Linked DNA regions of Orrella dioscoreae. The protein of the gene in region 1 interacts with the protein of each later gene in a pairwise test. Links are inferred from orthologs where the notes say so. Each region holds a gene or a part of one and is shown on either strand. Other genes may lie near its edges.

Region 1 (9,810 bases):
CGGCAGGCGCGCCGAGATGGACCGCCTGCGCCAGGCGGGCGGCATCTCCGGCTTCCCGCGCCGCGCGGAGTCGCCCTACGACGCCTTCGGCACCGCGCATTCGTCGACCTCGATCTCGGCCGCGCTGGGCATGGCCGTGGCCTCGCGCAACGCCGGCATCGAACGCCGCCACATCGCCGTGATCGGCGACGGCGCGATGTCCGCGGGCATGGCCTTCGAAGCCATGAACAACGCCGGCGTCACGCCCGACGTGAACCTGCTGGTGGTGCTGAACGACAACGACATGTCGATTTCGCCGCCGGTGGGCGCGCTCAACCGCTATCTGGCGCGCCTCATGTCCGGCCGGTTCTATGCCGCCGCCCGCAATGTGGGCAAGGCCGTGCTGCAGCGCGTGCCGCCCATGCTCGAACTGGCGCGCCGGTTCGAGGAACACGCCAAGGGCATGGTCACGCCGGCCACGCTGTTCGAGGAGCTGGGCTTCAACTACGTCGGCCCCATCGATGGCCACGATCTCGACGCGTTGATGCCCACGCTGCAGAATCTCAGCGTGTTGCCGGGGCCGCAGTTCCTGCACGTGGTCACGCGCAAGGGGCAGGGCTACAAACTGGCCGAGGCCGATCCTGTGCTTTATCACGGTCCGGGCAAGTTCGATCCGGCCGTGGGCATCCAGCAGGCCAAGGCGCCTGCCCGCCGCACCTTCACGCAGGTGTTCGGGCAATGGCTGTGCGACATGGCCGCCCAGGACGACAAGCTGGTGGGCGTCACGCCCGCCATGCGCGAAGGCAGCGGCATGGTCGAGTTCGAGCAGCGCTTCCCGGCGCGTTATTTCGACGTGGGCATAGCCGAACAGCACGCCGTGACCTTTGCCGCCGGCATCGCCTGCGAGGCGCACAAGCCGGTGCTTGCCATCTATTCCACCTTCCTGCAGCGCGGCTATGACCAGCTGGTGCATGACGTCGCCCTGCAGAACCTGGATGTCACCTTCGCGCTGGACCGGGCAGGTCTCGTGGGCGCCGATGGCGCGACGCACGCGGGCAACTACGACATCGCGTTCCTGCGCTGCATCCCCAACATGGTCGTGGCCACGCCGTCCGACGAGCGCGAGACGCGCCTGCTTCTGAGCACCTGTTACCGTTATCCGGGACCTGCGTCGGTGCGTTATCCCCGTGGCGCGGGCTGTGGCGCCGAGCCCGGCACGGCGCTGGACGACGTGCCGCTGGGCAAGGGCGTGGTGCGCCGACAGGGCCGCCGCGTCGCCATCCTCGGCTTCGGCACTCTGGTGCAGGCGGCGCTGGCCGCTGCCGAGAACCTGGACGCCACCGTGGCAGACATGCGTTTCGTCAAGCCGCTGGACCAGGAACTGGTGCTGTCGCTGGCCGCCAGCCACGATGCGCTGGTGACCCTGGAAGAGGGCGCCATCATGGGCGGCGCGGGCAGCGCCGTCACCGAGGCCCTGAACGAAGCCGGCATCACCGTGCCCGTGCTGCAGCTGGGCCTGCCGGACCGCTTCATCGACCATGGCGAGCAGGGCAGCCTGCTGGCTGGCGTCGGCCTGGATGCCAAGGGCATCGAGGCGTCGATCCGCGCGCGTTACGCCGCCTTGCTCGAACCGTCGGCCCAGGACGGCCAGGCGGCCTGAATCCCGCGCCGTTGTTGTTTTCTTGCAGCCCCAGGCCCGCGTGGCCTGGGCTGGCGAGGCCGGAACCCGGGTTTCGCATTGGTGTCCAAAGGGTTTTTGAACGGTGCGCCCAGCGTTTGGGCGATAATCCCTCTCCAATCTTTTTGCGCAGGGCGCGTCCGCCGACATGCCGGCCGCGCGTGCACAGGTAAGCCAAATGAATTCTCCCGTCGATTCCGCCATCGTGATGCCCGATGTGCAGAGTTCCGTCGATATCCGCCAGATCCCCATCCAGCGCGTAGGCATCCGTGGCGTGCGTCATCCGATGCTGGTCGCCGGCGCGGACGGCGCGCAGCCGACCGTGGCGAACTGGACGCTGACGGTGGCCCTGCCGGCCGAGGAGAAGGGCACGCACATGTCCCGCTTCATCGCGCTGCTGGAAAAGTATCGTCGCGTGCCCATGACGCCGGCGCTGTTCGCCACCATGGCGCGCGAGATGCTGCCGCTGCTGCACGCCGAGCGCGGCGATATCACCGCCACCTTCCCCTATTTCATCGAGAAGTCCGCGCCCGTGTCGGGCGTGCGCAGCCTGCTGGACTACGAAGTGCAGTGGACCGCGCGCGCCGGCGCGCAGGGCACCGAGTTCGAATTGTCGGTGCTCGTGCCCGTGACCAGCCTGTGCCCCTGCTCGAAGACCATCTCCGACTACGGCGCGCACAACCAGCGTTCGCACGTCACGGTCGTGGCCGTCATGCAGGACGAGAACGTCGACATGGACGCCATGATCCGCCTGGTCGAAGACGAGGCATCGTGTGAGCTGTGGGGCCTGCTGAAGCGCCCCGACGAGAAATACGTCACCGAGCGCGCCTACGACAACCCGAAGTTCGTCGAGGATCTGGTGCGCGACGTCGCGGTGCGGGTGAAGGCGCAGCCGGGCGTGTTGCGCTTCCGCGTCGAGGCCGAGAATTTCGAGTCCATCCACAATCATTCCGCGTACGCGGTGGTGGAAGGCTGACACGCAAGGCAGGCCGCGCGGCGGTTTTGCGACGGGGCTCCGTCCCTTTTTGGCAATGTTGTTGCCAATCGCATGATGTTTACGCGATAATCGAAAGCTTTCTTGCTCGACAGCGGGATTTTTCCGTTGCGGGCTGCCCCTTGCCCGGGGCGCGGCGTGTCTTTTGGGGGCACGCGCTGTGTTCAAAAACACAATAAAACACGCGCCGGCGGGCAAGACATCCCTAAGGAGTCGTACCCATGCGTCATTACGAAGTCGTATTCATTGTCCACCCGGACCAGAGCGAGCAGGTGCCCGCCATGGTCGAGCGCTATCAGTCGCTCGTGACCGGTCAGGGCGGTGCCGTGCACCGTCTGGAAGATTGGGGCCGCCGCCAACTGGCCTACCCGATCCAGAAGCTGGTGAAGGCCCATTACGTGTGCCTGAACATCGAGTGCGGCCAGACCACGCTCGACGAGCTGGAGCATTCGTTCCGCTACAACGACGCCGTGCTGCGCCACCTGGTCATCAAGACCAAGGCTGCCCCCGCCGCCGCGTCGGTGATGATGAAGTCGGTCGAGCGCGAAGAGGCCCGCAAGGCCAGCGCCGAAGCCGCCGCTCCCGCCGAATCCGAGTAATTCCGGATCACGGCGTTTCGTATCGGCGAATCCTGGTGAACCGGTTGGCGCTCAGTGCGCAGGTGCTCGAGATCGGGCCCTTGCGACACACCCCGGCCGGTGTGCCAGTGTTGGAAATGCAGTTGTCGCACGCTTCGGAAGTGATCGAGGCGAACCTCCCCCGGCGAGTGGAATTGACGCTGGCGGCGGTGGCCCTGGGAGACCAGGCGCGCATGTTGGCGGGAACGCCGCTCGGCGCAAGCTTGCACGTGGAAGGGTTTCTGGCCCCCGTGCGCAAGAGCGCCACGCGACTCGCCCTGCATATCCAGCAAGCCAGCAGGCAGGCGGTCGGCATCGACCCCGTGGCCTGAGGCGGAATCCCCAATACGGCGCGCAGGCAAAGCCTTCATCACAGCAAGTCGACGTATTCACCCATATTCATGCCAGCCCCCTGGGGCGGCAATTTTGAAAGAGGCACATCATGGCTTTCTTCGGAAAACGCAAGGAAAAACGCAAGTTCACGCAGCAAAACCCGCTCTTCAAGCGCCGCAAGTTCTGCCGCTTCACGGCAGCCGGCGTCGACGAGATCGACTACAAGGATCTGGACACGCTGCGTGATTTCGTCCAGGAAAACGGCAAGATCATTCCCGCCCGCTTGACCGGCACCAAGGCCCACTACCAGCGCCAGCTCGACACCGCGATCAAGCGCGCGCGCTTCCTGGCCCTGCTGTCCTACACCGACAACCACAACTGATCCCGGGGGAATTGACATGCAAATCATCCTGCTCGAAAAACTGGTCAACCTGGGTAACCTGGGCGACGTCGTTCGCGTGCGTGACGGTTACGCCCGCAACTTCCTGATCCCCCAGAAGAAGGCCCGCCGCGCCACCGAAGCCGCGCTGAAGGAATTCGAAGCGCGCCGCGCCGAACTGGAAAAGGTCCAGGCCGAGAAGCTGGCCGCCGCTCAGAAGGAAGGCGAGCGTCTGGAAGGCTTCAACCTGAAGATCTCGCAGAAGGCTGGCGTTGACGGCCGTCTGTTCGGTTCGGTCACCAACCAGGACATCGCCACCGCGCTGCAGAAGGAAGGCTTTGCCTCCGTCGAGAAGTCGCTGGTGCGCCTGCCCGACGGTCCCTTCAAGGCCGTGGGCGAGTACTCGCTCCAAGTCGCGCTGCACGCCGACGTGGTCGCGAACGTGAACCTGGTTGTCGTGGGCGAAATCAACTAAGGTTGAAGGCGTTCCGCAGCAAAAAGCCGGCTTAGGCCGGCTTTTTGTTTCTTGGCGCCATCCTCGCCAGAGAGTGGCTTGCCACCGGTTCTTCCCTTTCCTGGAGTGCCTGCCTTGACCCCCGCTGTGACCTCGGTAGACGACGCTGTGCAAGCGCCCCCCGGTCTGGACGCCTGGCTGGCTGCCGCGCGCGCGACGCCCGAGCCCGACGGCGTGAGCGAGGTGGACATCGGCGGTGTACGCTGCGTGGTCAAGCGCCGGCGCCGCCCCAGCCGCGCGCCGCTCGATTACGGGCTGCGCTATCTGCGTGCCGCGTCCCTGTCGGCGTTCTGCCGCCTGTTCCTGGGCGAATTCCCGTCTCCCAAGGTGCTGCTGCGCAACGGCCTGGCCGACGAAGCGCGGCGCCTGCGTCACTGGCGCGCCCGCGGTTGCGCGGTGCCAGCGGTGTACGCAGAGGAACCCGGCATGCTGGTGCTGGCCTATGTGGGCACCAGTTTTCCCGGCCACCTGCGCCGCGCCGATGCGCCCACGCGCCTGGCCCTGCTGCGCGCCGCCGGAGAAGACCTGGCGCGCTTCCACCAGGCAGGCGGCTGGCATGGCGGCGCGCAGTTGCGCAACATCACCGTGCTGGACGGACGCCGCTGGCGCATCGATTTCGAGGAGAACATCGGCGGGGCGCTGAGCCTGCCCTTGGCCCAGGCGTATGATGTGCTGCAAGCCAGCCTGTCGCTGATGGGCCTGGGCCGCGTCCAGAATCCCGACTGGCCCGCCATGGGGCAGGCCTTGCTCGATGGCTACCTGTCCGTCCAGGATGACGCCCTCGTGCGCGAACAATTACGTGCCATGGCCAGGACGCTGGGGCGCGTGGCGCGTCCGCTGCGCCCCGTGCTGGCCCGCTTGCCGTGGCGAGACGTGCAGGGCTTCCTGCGCACCGCCGATCTCATGCAGAGTCTTTCCCAGCCATGAACAGTCCGACCTCCGACAAAGAACTCGAATACCTGCGCGTCCCGCCCCACTCGGTCGAGGCCGAGCAGTCGGTCCTGGGCGGCCTGCTGCTGGACAACGGCGCCTGGGACCGCATTGGCGATGTGCTGAGCGAAAACGACTTCTATCGCCATGACCACCGCCTGATCTGGCAGCATATCGCGCGCCTCATCAGCCTGTCGCGCCCGGCGGACGTGGTGACGGTGAACGAGTCGCTGGATACGGCGGGCAAGTCGGCCGAAGCAGGCGGCATCGCCTACCTGAACGCGCTGGCCCACAACACGCCTTCCGCGGCCAACATCCGCCGCTATGGCGAAATCGTGCGCGAGCGTTCCGTGCTGCGCAAGCTGGTGACGATCGCGGACGAAATCGCCGCGGCCGCCTTCAATCCCAACGGCAAGGACGCGCGGCAACTGCTGGATGACGCCGAATCCAAGGTCTTCAAGATCGCCGAGGAAAGCGCCAGCAACACCTCGGGCTTCAAGGAAATCCAGCCGCTGCTCACGCAGGTGGTCGAGCGCATCGACGAGCTGTATCACCGCGAATCGGATTCGGACGTCACGGGCGTGCCCACGGGTTTCGCCGATCTCGACAAGATGACTTCGGGCCTGCAAGGCGGCGACCTCATCATCGTGGCGGGCCGTCCCTCGATGGGCAAGACCTCGTTCTCGATGAACATCGGCGAGCACATCGCCATCGAGCAGGGCCTGCCGGTGGCCGTGTTCTCCATGGAAATGGGCGCGGTGCAGCTGGCGCAACGCATGCTGGGTTCGGTTGGCCTGCTGGACCAGCACCGCATGCGTACCGGCAAGCTGACGGCCGAGGACTGGCCGCGCGTGACCCATGCGGTGCAGAAGATGCAGGATGCACAGGTCTACATCGACGAGACGCCGGCGCTCAGCCCGATGGAAGTGCGTGCGCGCGCACGTCGCCTGGCGCGCCAATGCGGCCAGCTGGGCCTGATCATCATCGACTACATGCAGCTCATGTCGGGCAACGGCGGCGCGTCCAGCGAGAACCGCGCGGCCGAAGTGTCGGAAATCAGCCGCTCGCTGAAGGGCCTGGCCAAGGAATTGAATTGCCCGCTGATCGCGCTGTCGCAGCTGAACCGAAGCCTGGAGCAGCGTCCCAACAAGCGCCCCGTGATGAGCGACTTGCGTGAATCGGGCGCCATCGAGCAGGACGCGGACGTGATCCTCTTCATCTACCGTGACGAGGTCTACAACCCCGACTCGCCGGACAAGGGCAGCGCCGAAATCATTATCGGCAAGCAGCGTAACGGCCCGATCGGCACGGTCAGGCTGACGTTCCAGGGCTCCAGCACGCGCTTCCTGAACTTCTCCGCGGCGGGGTACTAAGCCCACCCCCGAGGCGCTGCGTGCCTCCCCCTCAAGGGGGCGGTGCTGGCGGACCGGCGGAGCCGGCTCCGCGGCACCCTGGGTTTGGGTACCGCTGCTTGCAGGGGGGGTTGTTCTGCTGTCGTGCAAAAGAAAAAGCCCGGGTGTTCCGGGCTTTTGCTTTTTGCGGGGGTTTGCGTTTACTGGGCCGAGGCGATGACCTTGCCGGCGTTGGCGATCAGCATCTTGCGCACGCGGCTGGCGTCGCCGATGCGGGAGAGCTTGCCTTCCGAGTTCAGCAGCACGACGGCAAGGTCGCGGCCATTGATGCGGGTGAGCATGACCAGGCATTCGCCGGCTTCGTTGATGAAGCCGGTCTTGGAGACGGTGATGTCCCAGTCGGACTTGGTCACGAGCAGGTTGGTGTTGCGGTAGCGCTCGACCTTGCCCGAGCCGACCTCGATGTCTTCCTCGTCGTCGGTGCTGTAGCGGCGGATGAGCGGCTGTTGGCCGGCGGCGCTCAGCAGTTTCACCAGGTCGCTGGGCGTGGAGACGTTTTCGCTGGAGAGGCCGGTGGGCTCGACGAAGCGGCTGCGGCGCATGCCCAGCGAGGCGGCCTTGGCGTTCATGGCGCGCACGAATGCCGCCTGGCCGCCCGGATAGCTGCGACCCAGCGCATGGGCGGCGCGGTTCTCGGAGGACATCAGCGCCAGGTGCAGCAGGTCGGCGCGGGTCAGCGCCGATCCCACCGACAGGCGCGAGCGCGAGTTGCGCTGGCGGTCGATGTCGTCGCTGGTGATGGTGATCTTCTCGTGCATCGGCAGCTTGCCGTCCAGCACCACCAGGGCCGTCATGAGCTTGGTGATGGAGGCGATGGGGCGCACGGTGTTGGCGTTCTTGCCCACCAGCACTTCGGCGCTGGAGAGATCCTGCACCAGCGCAACCGAGGAGCGCAGGCCCAGGGCGCCGATGCCCACTGCCGGCGCGGCGTCGTCCAGGCCCGCCGGGACCGGAGGGCGCAGGGCCGCGCGCACCGGCACGGCCGTGGTGGCCTGGTTGCGGGGGCGGGTCACGATCTCGCTGCCGCGGCTGGAGCTGGCGCGCCGGGCGCTGGTCTTGCTGCTGGCGGTCCTGGCCGTGGCTTTGCTGCTGGCCTTGCTCGGGGTCTTGGCCGCGCGCTTGGCGCTGGCCTTGCTGCTGGTCTTGGCGCTGGCCTTGGCGGGCGCGGCCTTGGCGGCGCGCTTGCTTGCCGTCTTCGAGGACGCGGCCTTGGTGGCCGGCTTGGCCGTGGCCTTGCTCGTGGCCTTGCTGGTCGTCTTGGTGGCGCTCCTGGCGCCAGATTTGGCGGCCGCGGCCTTCGCCTTGCGCGCTTCTTCCTTCTTGGCGACGCTGGACCTGGCCTTGCTGTCGGTGGAGGACGATGCCGCCCAGCCTGCGCCGGGAGCCAGGCACAACGCCAGGAGGCAGGGGACGAAAGCGCGCACGAAGCGCTCGCGCAGGGAACGGACAGGCTGCATGATCGGACCGGGAAAGACTGTTATGGGGAACTGTTATGGGGACGGGGTGTCCCCAGGGGCCAGGCGCCTGTTGGCCGGGCGCGACGCGCCGCACGGCGACAGCAAGCTGCAAAATTTCTGAAAAATTATATGCTTAGGAATCCAAGCTGAGAATCAGCTTGAGGAAAAAGGCAGGGGAAATTTTGTGACAAGCGGCCCCGCAGGGGGTTGCGCCGGGCGCAACCATAGCGCAGTTTCCCTGCCAGGAGGCTGAATGCGCCACGGGCTGCGGCAAAGCCGCCACGCGGCGCGCAGGCAAGCCGGCCATGCCTCAGCCGCTCGCCGCTCCCGCAGGCGTCATGGCCAGCGCCAGGGCGAATGCTGCGCCCAGCGAGGCAGGGTCGGCGATGCCTTGCCCCGCGATGTCGAAGGCGGTGCCGTGGTCCACGCTGGTGCGTACGAAGGGCAGGCCCACCGTGACGTTCACGCCGTGGTCCACGCCCAGGTATTTCACCGGGATCAATCCCTGGTCGTGGTACTGGGCGACCACGATGTCGAATTCCCCCCGGCGCGCGCGCATGAAGATCGTGTCGCCGGGCCAGGGGCCGCTGGCGTCCACGCCCTGGGCGCGGGCCGCGGCAATGGCAGGGGCGATGACGTCGAGGTCTTCCCGGCCGAACTTGCCGGCTTCGCCCGCGTGGGGGTTCAGGCCCGCGACCGCGACGCGCGGCCGGGCAATGCCTGCCTGGCGGCAGGCGCGGTCTGCCAGCAAAATGGCGCGCAATTCCGCATCGGGCGTGATCGCGGCGGGCACCTGGGCCAGCGCGATGTGGATCGTCACCAGCAGTACGCGCAGTTCGTCGTTCACCAGCATCATCGCGTAGTCGCGCGTGCCTGACCGTTCGGCCAGGATTTCCGTGTGGCCGGGGAAGTCCAGTCCGGCGGCCTGCATGGACGCCTTGTTCAACGGCGCGGTCACGATGGCCCGCAGGCGGCCGGCAAGCGCGTCGTCGATGGCCGCCGTCACGCTGTCATAGGCGGCGCGGCCAGCCAGGGCGCTGATCTCGCCGATGGGCAGGTCGGCAGGCAGGGGCGGGGTGCAGCGGATCACGTCGATGCAGTCCGGCAGCAGGCGTGCCGCGGCGGGCGTGTCGGTCTCTTGTACCGAGATGCCGGGCGCCCAACGCGCCACCGCGCGCGCCAAGGCCGCGGCATCGCCATAGACCACGGCAGGCGCGGGCAGGCCTTGCCGCCACGATTTGGCGACAATCTCCGGCCCGATCCCAGCCGCATCGCCCAGCGTGATGGCGATCGGCAGGCGGACCTGCGGCAGGCGATCCTGCGGCAGGCGATCCCCCGGATCCTGCGAGGCGGGCAAGACGGCGGCGCTCATGTCCGCCGTCTTGCCTGGCCAGTGCTACAGCACGTCGCCCGCATAATCCGCCAGGCGCGAGCGCTCGCCGCGTTGCAGGGTGATGTGGCCCGAGTGCGGCCAGCCCTTGAAACGGTCCACCACGAAGGTGAGGCCCGAGCTGCCT
Region 2 (9,734 bases), 2.8 Mb from region 1 along the record:
ATGGCATTTCCCAGTACACGCCGCCGGAGGCGGTTGCCGCGCTGGTGGACGAGGTCCACCACTACAGCGCGGGGCTGCATGCCTGAGGTAAGTGGTCGCTCCCGTCGGAAATGCTGCCCAGGCGGGCTGCACCCCTGAGCACTTGTGCACAGGAAATTGCAATTCAGGGAATACCCCACACAGAAGAGAGCGGAGATCTGAATGCAGTCGTAAGTCATTGATGTGAAATGATTAAGTCTATATTCAGAAAGTGTTTTTGACCTGCCGCATAAGCTGTGTTATTTCCCTTCAGCACTTGTTCAATGCCTTTTCCCCAAAGTTATCCACAGGCTGGCGGGAAAAGGTTTTGCTAGCCCCGATCTAACAATCTCTTAGGGCGAACTCCGAGAATCCACTTTAAGTTGCGACTCGGATCGTTCCCGTTTTCGTCTCGCCGATGTCCCAGACCGCTCCCCTGATCGACGCTGCAGGCACCGCCATGGTGCCGCCCGCGGCGTGGGTGCGCGTGGTGCTGGATGTGCCCTTGCCGGGGCCGTTCGATTACCGCCATGTGGCGCCGGTCGAGCCGGGGACGCGGGTGATCGTGCCTTTCGGGCGGCGCAAACTGATCGGCGTGGTGGTGGACAATCCGGCTGAACCGGGATACGAGCCCAGCCAGATCAAGGATGTGGAGCAGGTGCTGGACGACCTGCCGCCGCTGTCCGAGCGCTGGATGCGCCTGGCGCGGTTCGCGGCGGATTATTACCAGCGCCCGCTGGGCGAGGTCATGCTGCCGGCCTTGCCGGGACCGCTGCGCAAGGTCTCGGCCTACCAGGGCAAGCGGGCCTCGGGCGGGCCGGTGGCGCGCCAGGCCAGGCGCAAGCGCACGGCGCGCGACGATGCCGCGGCTGACCAGCCGCCCACGCTGAACGAGGCGCAGCAGGCGGCGGTGGATGCCATCGTCGGCGCGCCGGCCTTCCACGCCTTCCTGCTGCACGGCGTCACCGGCAGCGGCAAGACCGAGGTCTACCTGCGCGCCGCCGAACAGGTGCTGGCGCGCGGCCGCCAGGTGCTGATGCTGGTGCCGGAAATCAACCTGACGCCGCAGTTCGAGGCTGCCTTGCGGGCGCGCCTCGAACGGGTCGCAGGCGCGGACGGACTGGCCGTGCTGCACAGCGGCCTGTCGGAGGGCGAGCGCTTGCAGGCGTGGACGCGGGCGGTCGATGGGCGTGCGCGCATCGTGCTGGGCACGCGCCTGGCTGTGTTTGCGCCGCTGGAAGACCTGGGCCTCATCGTCGTGGACGAAGAGCACGACACCTCGTACAAGCAGCAGGACGGCCTGCGCTATTCCGCGCGCGACCTGGCCGTCTGGCGCGGCCGCGATGCGGCTGCCGCCGTCGTGCTGGGCTCGGCCACGCCCGCGCTGGAGACCTGGTATCACGCCACGCGCGGCCACTACACGCGGCTCGGCCTGCCGACGCGCGCGCGCGCGGCCAGCCTGCCGGCGGTCAGGCTGGTGGATACGCGCCGGCTGCCGATGGAAAACGGCATGTCGCCGCAACTGCTGGATGGCATTGCCGACCGCCTGGCGCGCGGCGAGCAATCGCTGGTGTTCCTGAACCGGCGCGGCTATTCGCCCGCCCTGCATTGCGCCTCCTGCGGCTGGGTCAGCCAATGCACGCGCTGTACGGCATTCACGGTGCTGCATCGCGGCTCGCACGGCATGCACCGCCTGCAATGCCACCATTGCGGCTACCAGGCGCGCGTGCCGCGCGCCTGCCCCGACTGCGGCGACCAGGACTTGAAGCCCATGGGGCGGGGCACGCAACGGGTCGAGGAATACCTGGCAGAGAAATTCCCCGCTGCCCGCATTTCCCGCATCGATGCCGACAGCACCCGCCGCAAGGGCAGCGCGCAGGCCTTGTTCGCCCAGGTGCATGCCGGTGAGGTCGACATCCTGGTCGGCACGCAGATGGTGGCCAAGGGCCATGACTTCGCCAACCTGACGCTGGTGGGCGTGCTGAACGCCGATTCCATGTTGTTCTCGCAGGACTTCCGGGCTCCGGAACGCCTGTTCGCCCAGCTCATGCAGGTGTCGGGGCGCGCTGGGCGCCACGGTGGCCAGGGTGAAGTCCTGATCCAGACGGGCTATCCGGAACAATCCGTCTATCAATCCTTGCTGCGTCACGATTACGAAGGCTTCGCCCGGCATGCGCTGGCCGAGCGCGAAAGTGTCGGCCTGCCGCCCTATGCCTTCCAGGCGCTGCTGTCCGCGGAAGCCCGCGAGCTGGCGCAGGCAATCGATTTCCTGCAGCGTGCGCGCGACGAGGCTGAAAATGTCCTTGCCGAGGCGGGCCTGCCGGGCGGCGTGACGCTATATGATCCAGTGCCGCTGCGCGTCGTCCGCGTGGCCAATGTCGAGCGGGCCCAATTGCTGCTGGAAAGCGCAAGCCGCCCCGCCCTGCTGGCGTTCCTGCGCCGCTGGGTGGGCGTGTTGCCCGCGCTGGCTGCTGACGGCCGCGCACGCTGGCTGCTTGAAGTGGATCCGCTGGAGATCTGAAAGAATGACCACCCCCAATTCCGTGCCCGCCGGGCTCAACCCGGCGCAGCGCGAAGCCGTGCTTTACCTGGATGGCCCCAGCCTCGTGCTGGCGGGCGCGGGTTCCGGCAAGACGCGCGTCATCACGCAGAAGATGGCCTACCTGCTGCGCGATTGCGGCTACATGGCTCGCAACATCGTGGCGCTGACATTCACGAACAAGGCCGCGCGCGAGATGGACGAGCGCGTGAAGACCCTGGTCGACCCGAAGATGGCCAAGGGCCTCATCATCAGCACCTTCCACTCGCTGGGCGTGCGCCTGTTGCGGGAAGAAGCCCGCAATGCCGGGCTGAAGCCGCAGTTCTCCATCCTGGACGCGGATGACGCCATGGCCATCATCCAGGAGATGCTGGCCACCACGGACAAGGGCCGGCTGCGTGCCGTGCAGTCGGCCATCTCGTTGTGGAAGAACGGCCTGGTGGATCCGGACGAGGCCGAGCGCACGGCCGCCACCGCCGGCGAGGCCGAAGCCGCCCGGGTCTATCGCAGCTACAACGCGACGCTGGCGGCTTACCAGTCCGTGGATTTCGACGACCTGATCCGCATTCCCGCGCAACTGCTTGCCAGCAACGACACGGTGCGCGAGCGCTGGCAGAACCGCGTGCGCTACCTGCTGGTGGACGAATACCAGGACACCAACGTGTGCCAGTACCAGCTGGTGCGGCTGCTGACCGGCCCGCGCGCCATGTTCACCGCGGTGGGCGACGACGACCAGGCCATCTACGCCTGGCGCGGCGCCACCATCGAGAACCTGGCCAAGCTCACGACGGACTATCCGCAGCTGAAGGTCATCAAGCTGGAGCAGAACTACCGTTCGGTGCAGCGCATCCTGGCCGCGGCCAACAGCGTCATCGAGCGCAATCCCAAGCTCTTCGAGAAGAAGCTGTGGTCGGACCTGGGCGTGGGCGAGCCCATCGTGATCTCGCCGATGAACGACGAGGAAACCGAAGCCCAGAGCATCGCCATGAAGATTTCGGCCTCGCGCTTCGAGCGCCAGGCCAGCTGGAAGGATTTCGCCATCCTGTACCGCGGCAACCACCAGGCCCGCATCATCGAGCAGGCGCTGCGCGACCTGAAGATCCCGTACACGATCGCGGGCGGCCAGAGCTTCTTCGACAAGGCCGAGGTGCGCGACGTGTTGTCCTATCTGCGCCTGATCGCCAACGATGCGGACGACCCCGCCTTCATCCGGGCCGCCACGACCCCACGCCGCGGGATCGGGCAGGCCACCTTGCAGGCCCTGGGCACCTATGCTGCCGAGCGTGAGGTGTCGCTCTTCGAGGCCGTCTTCGAGCAAGGCCTGGAAACCCGCCTGCAGCCGCGCCAGATCGAGCCGTTGCGCGTGTTCACGGAGTTCATCCAGCGCATGCAATGGCGCGCGGGCCGCGGCGTCGAAGGGCGCCCGCCCCCCAAGGCGGAGCCTGCCGGACCGCTGCTGGACGATCTCCTGGGCGCCATCGACTACGAGCGCTTCCTGTACGACACCATGGAAGAGCGGCCGGCGCAGTCACGCTGGCACAACGTGCTGGAACTGGTGGGCTGGCTCAAGCGCAAGGCCGAGGAAGACGGCCATACGCTCTTCGAGCTCGTGCAGCACGTGGCGCTCATCACGATGCTGGAGCGCCAGCATGACGAGGAAGAGCCCGACGCGGTGAAGATGTCGACGCTGCATGCGTCCAAGGGCCTGGAGTATCCGCACGTCTATCTGGCGGGCGTGGAAGAAGGGCTCCTGCCGCACATGGGAAAGGACGACGAAGAGGGTGATCCGGCGCGGGCCGCGGAATCGCTGGCCGCGCGCATCGAGGAAGAGCGCCGGCTGATGTACGTGGGCATCACCCGCGCGCAGCGCAGCCTGAACCTCAGCTGGTGCAAGAAGCGCCGGCGCGCCCGCGAGGACGTGGTGCGCGAGCCTTCCCGCTTCATCGAGGAAATGGGCCTGGGCACCGCGCCGCAAGGGGCGGACCCGGCCAGCCATCTCAGCCCGAAAGAACGGCTGGGCATGCTCAAGGCCTTGCTGAACAAGCGCGGCTGAACGCCGGCGGCCTCGCCGTTCGAAGCCGCGCTCAGGTTTCCGCCGCCAGGCGTCCCGCGTCCTCGCACCATTGCGGCAGTTGCGCGCCGGGCATCGGGCGCCCAAACAGATAGCCTTGCAGTTCGTCGCAGCCGATGCTGCACAGCGCCTGCGCCTCTTCCTCGCGTTCGACGCCTTCGGCCACCACGCGCAGGCCCAGCTCGTGGCCCAGTTCGATGATGGCCTTCACCACGGCCAGGTCGGTGGCGGAATCCAGCATGCCGCGCACGAACGCCTGGTCGATCTTCAGGCGGTCAAGCGGGAAGCGGTTCAGGTAGCTCAGGCTGGAATACCCCGTGCCGAAGTCGTCCAGCGACAGCTTCACGCCCAGCTTGCGGATGTCCCGGATCACGTCCAGGTAATTCTCCGCATTGCTCATCAGCACGGTCTCGGTGATCTCCAGCTCCAGCAGCTCGGGCGCGATGCCATGCGCGTTCAGGCAGGCGCGCAACGTGTCGATGAGGCCCGGGTCGCGCAGCTGGATGGCGGAAAGGTTGATCGAGGTGCGCAGGGCAGGCAAGCCCTGGTCGCGCCACGCGGCCATCTGCCGGCAGGCCTCGTCGATGACCCAGGCGCCGATGGGAATGATGAGGCGGGTATCTTCCGCGATGGGGATGAACTGGCCTGGCGGGATGGCGCCCAGCGTGGGCGAGGTCCAGCGCAGCAGGCCCTCCACGCCGACGATTGCGCCGTGGGCGGCATCGACGCAGGGCTGGAATGCCAGTGCCAGTTCGCGCTGGGCCACGCAGGTCCTGAGGCCGGCCTCCATCGCCAGCCGCAGCCGGGCGCGCTCGGCCATCTCGGCCGAGAAGAACTTCACGAGATTGCGGCCCGCCGCCTTGGCCTGGTACATGGCGGCATCGGCGTTCTGCATCAGCGTATCGATGTCCAGGCCATCGTCCGGATACATCGCCACGCCGACGCTGCACGAGACCTGCAGCGTGACGCCGCCGATCTCGTGCGGCTCCCGCACGAGCGGGATCAGGCGCTCGCCGATCAGGTGCTCGACGTCGGCCTGGTTGGTGACACCATTGAGGATGATGGTGAACTCGTCGCCACCCAGCCGGCTGACGGTGTCGCCGCTGCGCACGGCCTGCAGCAGCCGGCGCGAGATGGACTTCAGCAAGCCGTCGCCGACATGGTGGCCGAGGGAGTCGTTGATGTCCTTGAAGCGATCCAGGTCGATGAACAGCACGGCGCAGCGCCGGCCTGTCCGCTCGCCGCTTTCCAGCGACGCGGCCAGCTGTTTGGTGAACAGCGCCCGGTTGGGCAGTTGCGTCAGCACGTCGTGCTCGGCCAGGAAGCGGATGCGCGCCTCGCTCTTCTTGCGGTCGGTGATGTCGATGACGGTGCAGATGTAGTGCGACACGTCGGCCTGCTTGTCGCGCACGGCGCTGATCATCAGCCAGGCCGGATAGTCGCCGCCCTGGCGCCGGCGGATCTGGGCCTCGCCGCTCCACGTGCTGGAAGGCTCGACATACGCGACGAGGTTTTCCATGACGGAGCCATTGCGCGACTCCGCGGCGATGAAGCCCGGCACCTTGCCCAGCACGTCCGCGGTGCTGAAACCCGTGGACCGGTAGAAGGACGCGTTGGCGCTCAGCAGCTTGCGCTCGTGGTCGAGGATCAGGATGGCCTCGGACGAGGCCTCGAAGACCTTGGCCCAGAGTTCCAGCCGTTGCTCCATCAGCTTGATCTGGTTGATGGGCGTGAACGCCGTCAGGATCGCATCGCGTCCCTGGAAATGCAGGCGCCGCGCGGACAGCATGGCCCAGGTGGGTTCGGCGCCGGCGCGCCACAGCACCTCGAATTCATCGACGGCATCGTGGTCGGACAGTTGCTGGAAGAACCGTGCGCGCACCGATGAGTCCAGCCCGTGCATCCACGGGTCCGTCGTGCGTCCGCCCAGCCACGACAAGGCGGGCTGGTTGGCGTGCAGCACTTCATGGCCAGGCACCGAGGTCACCATCATGGGCACGGGCGTGGCTTCCACCAGCGAATGCTGCGCGGCCGACGCGCGGGCCGTGGCGGCCAGTTCCTTCTGGGCGTCGCGTTCGCGGTCCAGCTGCTCCAGCATGTCGTTGAAACCGCGCACCAGCTGGCCGATCTCGTCCTGGCTGTTCCACGACGCCCGTTGCGTGTGGTCGCCGGTTCGGCGCACCGTGTCCATGACACGCGCCAGTTGCCGCAACGGCCAGGAGATCTGCTGGGCGACGAAATACACCATGAAGAGAATGCTGATCAGCAGGAACAGGGCGGTGCCCAGATGCAGCCACATCCTTGAGTACAAACCGCTGACGCGGGTGTAGAGCAGTTCGTCCAGCCGGTCGGCCGTGACGATCCATGCCGCATCCGCGGCATGGACCACGGCCTGCTGCGCGGCGCCCGCCGCCCGCAGTGCCGCTTCGTTGCGCACGCCCGCTTCGTGGTTCAGCACGTCATGCACCGTGCGGCGATAGGTATCGACCGTGGCGAGCAGGTGCTGGATGGAGGGCGTCAGCGCAGCGCCCAGCTGGCGATTGACCGCGCCGGCTTCGGCGTAGTCCGAGCGCAGGCCCTGCAGGACCGCATCCAGCTGGCCTTCCAGCAGCAGATAGCGGACCCGCACGGCTTCGTCCGATTGCAAGGCGGGATTGGTGTCGTTCAGCAGGTGGCCGATGCTGTTGACCGCGTGCAGCAACGCGGGGTAGCGCAGGATGGACAGCGACATGGCGTAGTAGCTGTCCAGGTCCGGATCCAGGATCAGGTTGGACTGGTTGCCCACGCGTGTGATCAGCGCCCGGCAGGCATCCAGGGCTTCGGCCAGCGCGTCGTAGTTGGGGGCAGGCGAGAGCGACAGCCGTTCCAGCTGTGCGCGCAGGCGCGCGTTCAATTCGGCGCTTTGCATGTTGGCGCCGTACTGGGTTTCGGCAGTGGCCAGCGCCGTGTGGGCCTTGCCCAGGGCGTCGGGCGTGGCGGGTTGCCCGGCACCGGCCAGCGCGACGTCGACCAGCGTGTCGCGCACGGCAGTGATGTAGGCGCTGCCCAGGATCTCCTTGTCGGAGAAATCGATGGACAGGGTTTTTTCGTGGATGAGGATGCCGCTGATGTAGACGACGGCGGTGAGGTCAAGCAGATAGATCAGCAGCAGCTTGCGGCCGACCCTCAGCCGCGCGAGCAGCCGGAAAAAGACATTGCGCTTCATGCGTCAGACTGCCGGCAAGGGATCCATTCCGGACCTCCATGCCCTTCCCCCAGGCGTTGCGGTCATGCCCTCATTGGCCGCCGCTTGTACATTTTGTAATGTGTTTTATAGCGTACTCCGGCCCACGGTGATAGTGGGCCTTTCCGCAGTGTCGCGGACAGTACACGATGGCAAGGCCTGCCGGTACGAGACGGGCGCTTCAGCCTTGTGCCGGCGATGGGAAAACACCCGGGGGGAAGTCGGGCGGATGCCGGCCATCGAACCAGGACGCCTGGCATCCTGGCCCAATAAAAAAGGCTCCCGAGGGAGCCTGCTTCACATTACCAGTCGGAACCGGAGTAGCGGGCGCTTTGCTGGCGGGCGCGGACCATGCTGTCGTTCACTTCGGCGAAGAAGTCAGCGGTAGCGGTGATGGCCTTCCAGGTGCGACGCGCGGCGCCAGCAGCGATCGCGGACAGAATCAGCGGGCGATCGGAGAGGGCGTTACGCAGCATGTCGCGTTCCAGCGTGTCGGTCAGCCGAACGTTCGAGTTGAGTGCGTGTGCCATGGTGGTTTCCTTGCTTGAGAACTGCGTTTTACGACTAAGTGAAAACGAGTATAGGGTAATCCCTAGGGGTGGGCAAGGAGAATTCTAGGGAAAACCCTAGGATGTGTGGCGAGAACGCAAAAAACGTCCTTTTGAATGGTATTTAAGCCGGGTGAAAACAAAAAAAAGGCCATTTTGACGGCCCAAAGTACAAACCCCGGCACGAGGCCGGGGTTCGGGAAATGCCAGGGGAACGAAGCTTACTTGGCGGCGTTCACCATGTAGCGCACGGCGGCCAGCAGGTCTTCGTTGCTGGCGTTGGCGGCGCCACCCTTGGGCGGCATGGCGCCCTTGCCCTTGATGACCACTTCCATCATGGCGTCCTCGCCGGTGGCGATGTACTTGGCCCAGGCGGCCTTGTCGCCGAACTTGGGTGCACCGGCGACACCCGCGCCGTGACAGGCGAAACAGGTGCTCTTGTAGAGCTTTTCGCCGGCGGGGTTGACGGCCTGCGCGTCAGCGGCGGGCTTGGCCTCGGCCTGCGCGGCAGGCTGGGGCGCTTCGGCGGGAGCGGCCGCGGCCGCGGCGGGGGCAGGAGCAGGAGCCGCCGCTGCGGCGGGCGCGTCGGGCTTCTTTTCGCCTTCCGCGGCAGGTTCGGGCGCTGCCGGTTCCTCGAAAGAGGCCCCCGATTTGTTCGCCATGTAGACCACGGCGCGGGCGACCTCGACGTCGTCCAGCGTCGGATTGCCACCCTTGGCGGGCATGGCACCCTTGCCGGTGATGGCGACCTTCAGCATGGTCTCGTAGCCTTCCTTGATGTACTTGGCCCAGGCCGAGTTGTCGCCCAGCTTGGGCGCGCCGGCGGTGCCGGCGTTATGACAGGCCGCACAGGTGGAGGTGTAGACCTGTTCGCCCGTCTTCAATTCACGCGGCGCGCTGGCATCGACCAGTTCGAGCTTGGCCACGGGGGCGATGCGCTTGCTGGTGGCTTCCTCGCCCAGGGTGTCGGAGCCGGCGCCGACCTTCACGCCCGAGGTCACGAAGTGGACCAGCAGGATGATGATGGCGATGGGGATGATGAATGCGAGGACTACCGTGACGACCAACTGCTTTGGGGTCTTGATGAGAGAACCGTGTTCTTCTGCGTGTTGTTGCTCGTTGCTCATGACCAAATCCATGCAAGTCGGGTCTAGGGGATGCCCGGTTATTTTGCTGGGTGGCAGCGATGCTTGCTGTCTGCCTCGACGACTTTTATTGATCTACTTCTACCAAGCGTCACGCAAATGGGGCCAGCTTGGCGTGCAAACGCCAGATTATAACGAGAACCGCCCTGGCCGACCCCTGTCGGAGGGGCGCGTTTCCCCTAGGGTGGCC

What was found.
Region 2: the proteins of ODI_RS08070 (region 1) and ODI_RS20640 interact in binary tests that used the Escherichia coli proteins (3 or more experiments, as listed by UniProt). The link is inferred for Orrella dioscoreae from one-to-one orthologs.

The regions. Positions count from the first base shown.
Region 1 is NZ_LT907988.1:1,722,910-1,732,719, forward strand. Bases 4,608-7,607 are described here. They hold ODI_RS08070 (replicative DNA helicase), read left to right. Parts: upstream 4,608-5,417; coding sequence 5,418-6,797; downstream 6,798-7,607. Other genes in these bases: ODI_RS08065 (phosphotransferase), read left to right, coding at 4,608-5,421; pbpG (D-alanyl-D-alanine endopeptidase), read right to left, coding at 6,977-7,607. Outside these bases: dxs (1-deoxy-D-xylulose-5-phosphate synthase), read left to right, coding at 1-1,639; GTP cyclohydrolase FolE2, read left to right, coding at 1,836-2,633; rpsF (30S ribosomal protein S6), read left to right, coding at 2,873-3,250; priB (primosomal replication protein N), read left to right, coding at 3,286-3,600; rpsR (30S ribosomal protein S18), read left to right, coding at 3,711-3,983; rplI (50S ribosomal protein L9), read left to right, coding at 4,000-4,455; more of ODI_RS08065, read left to right, coding at 4,570-4,607; more of pbpG, read right to left, coding at 7,608-8,293; 4-hydroxythreonine-4-phosphate dehydrogenase PdxA, read right to left, coding at 8,604-9,665; ODI_RS08085 (PhoH family protein), read right to left, coding at 9,690-9,810. UniProt on the Escherichia coli protein: The main replicative DNA helicase, it participates in initiation and elongation during chromosome replication. Travels ahead of the DNA replisome, separating dsDNA into templates for DNA synthesis.
Region 2 is NZ_LT907988.1:4,503,921-4,513,654, reverse strand. The notes cover bases 2,153-5,076. They hold ODI_RS20640 (UvrD-helicase domain-containing protein), read left to right. Parts: upstream 2,153-2,543; coding sequence 2,544-4,610; downstream 4,611-5,076. Other genes in these bases: ODI_RS20635 (EAL domain-containing protein), read right to left, coding at 4,642-5,076; ODI_RS20645 (primosomal protein N'), read left to right, coding at 2,153-2,539. In the rest of the region: hemE (uroporphyrinogen decarboxylase), read left to right, coding at 1-86; more of ODI_RS20645, read left to right, coding at 479-2,152; more of ODI_RS20635, read right to left, coding at 5,077-7,833; ODI_RS20630 (hypothetical protein), read right to left, coding at 8,154-8,381; ODI_RS20625 (c-type cytochrome), read right to left, coding at 8,621-9,526. UniProt on the Escherichia coli protein: Rep helicase is a single-stranded (ss)DNA-dependent ATPase involved in DNA replication; it can initiate unwinding at a nick in the DNA. It binds to ssDNA and acts in a progressive fashion along the DNA in the 3' to 5' direction.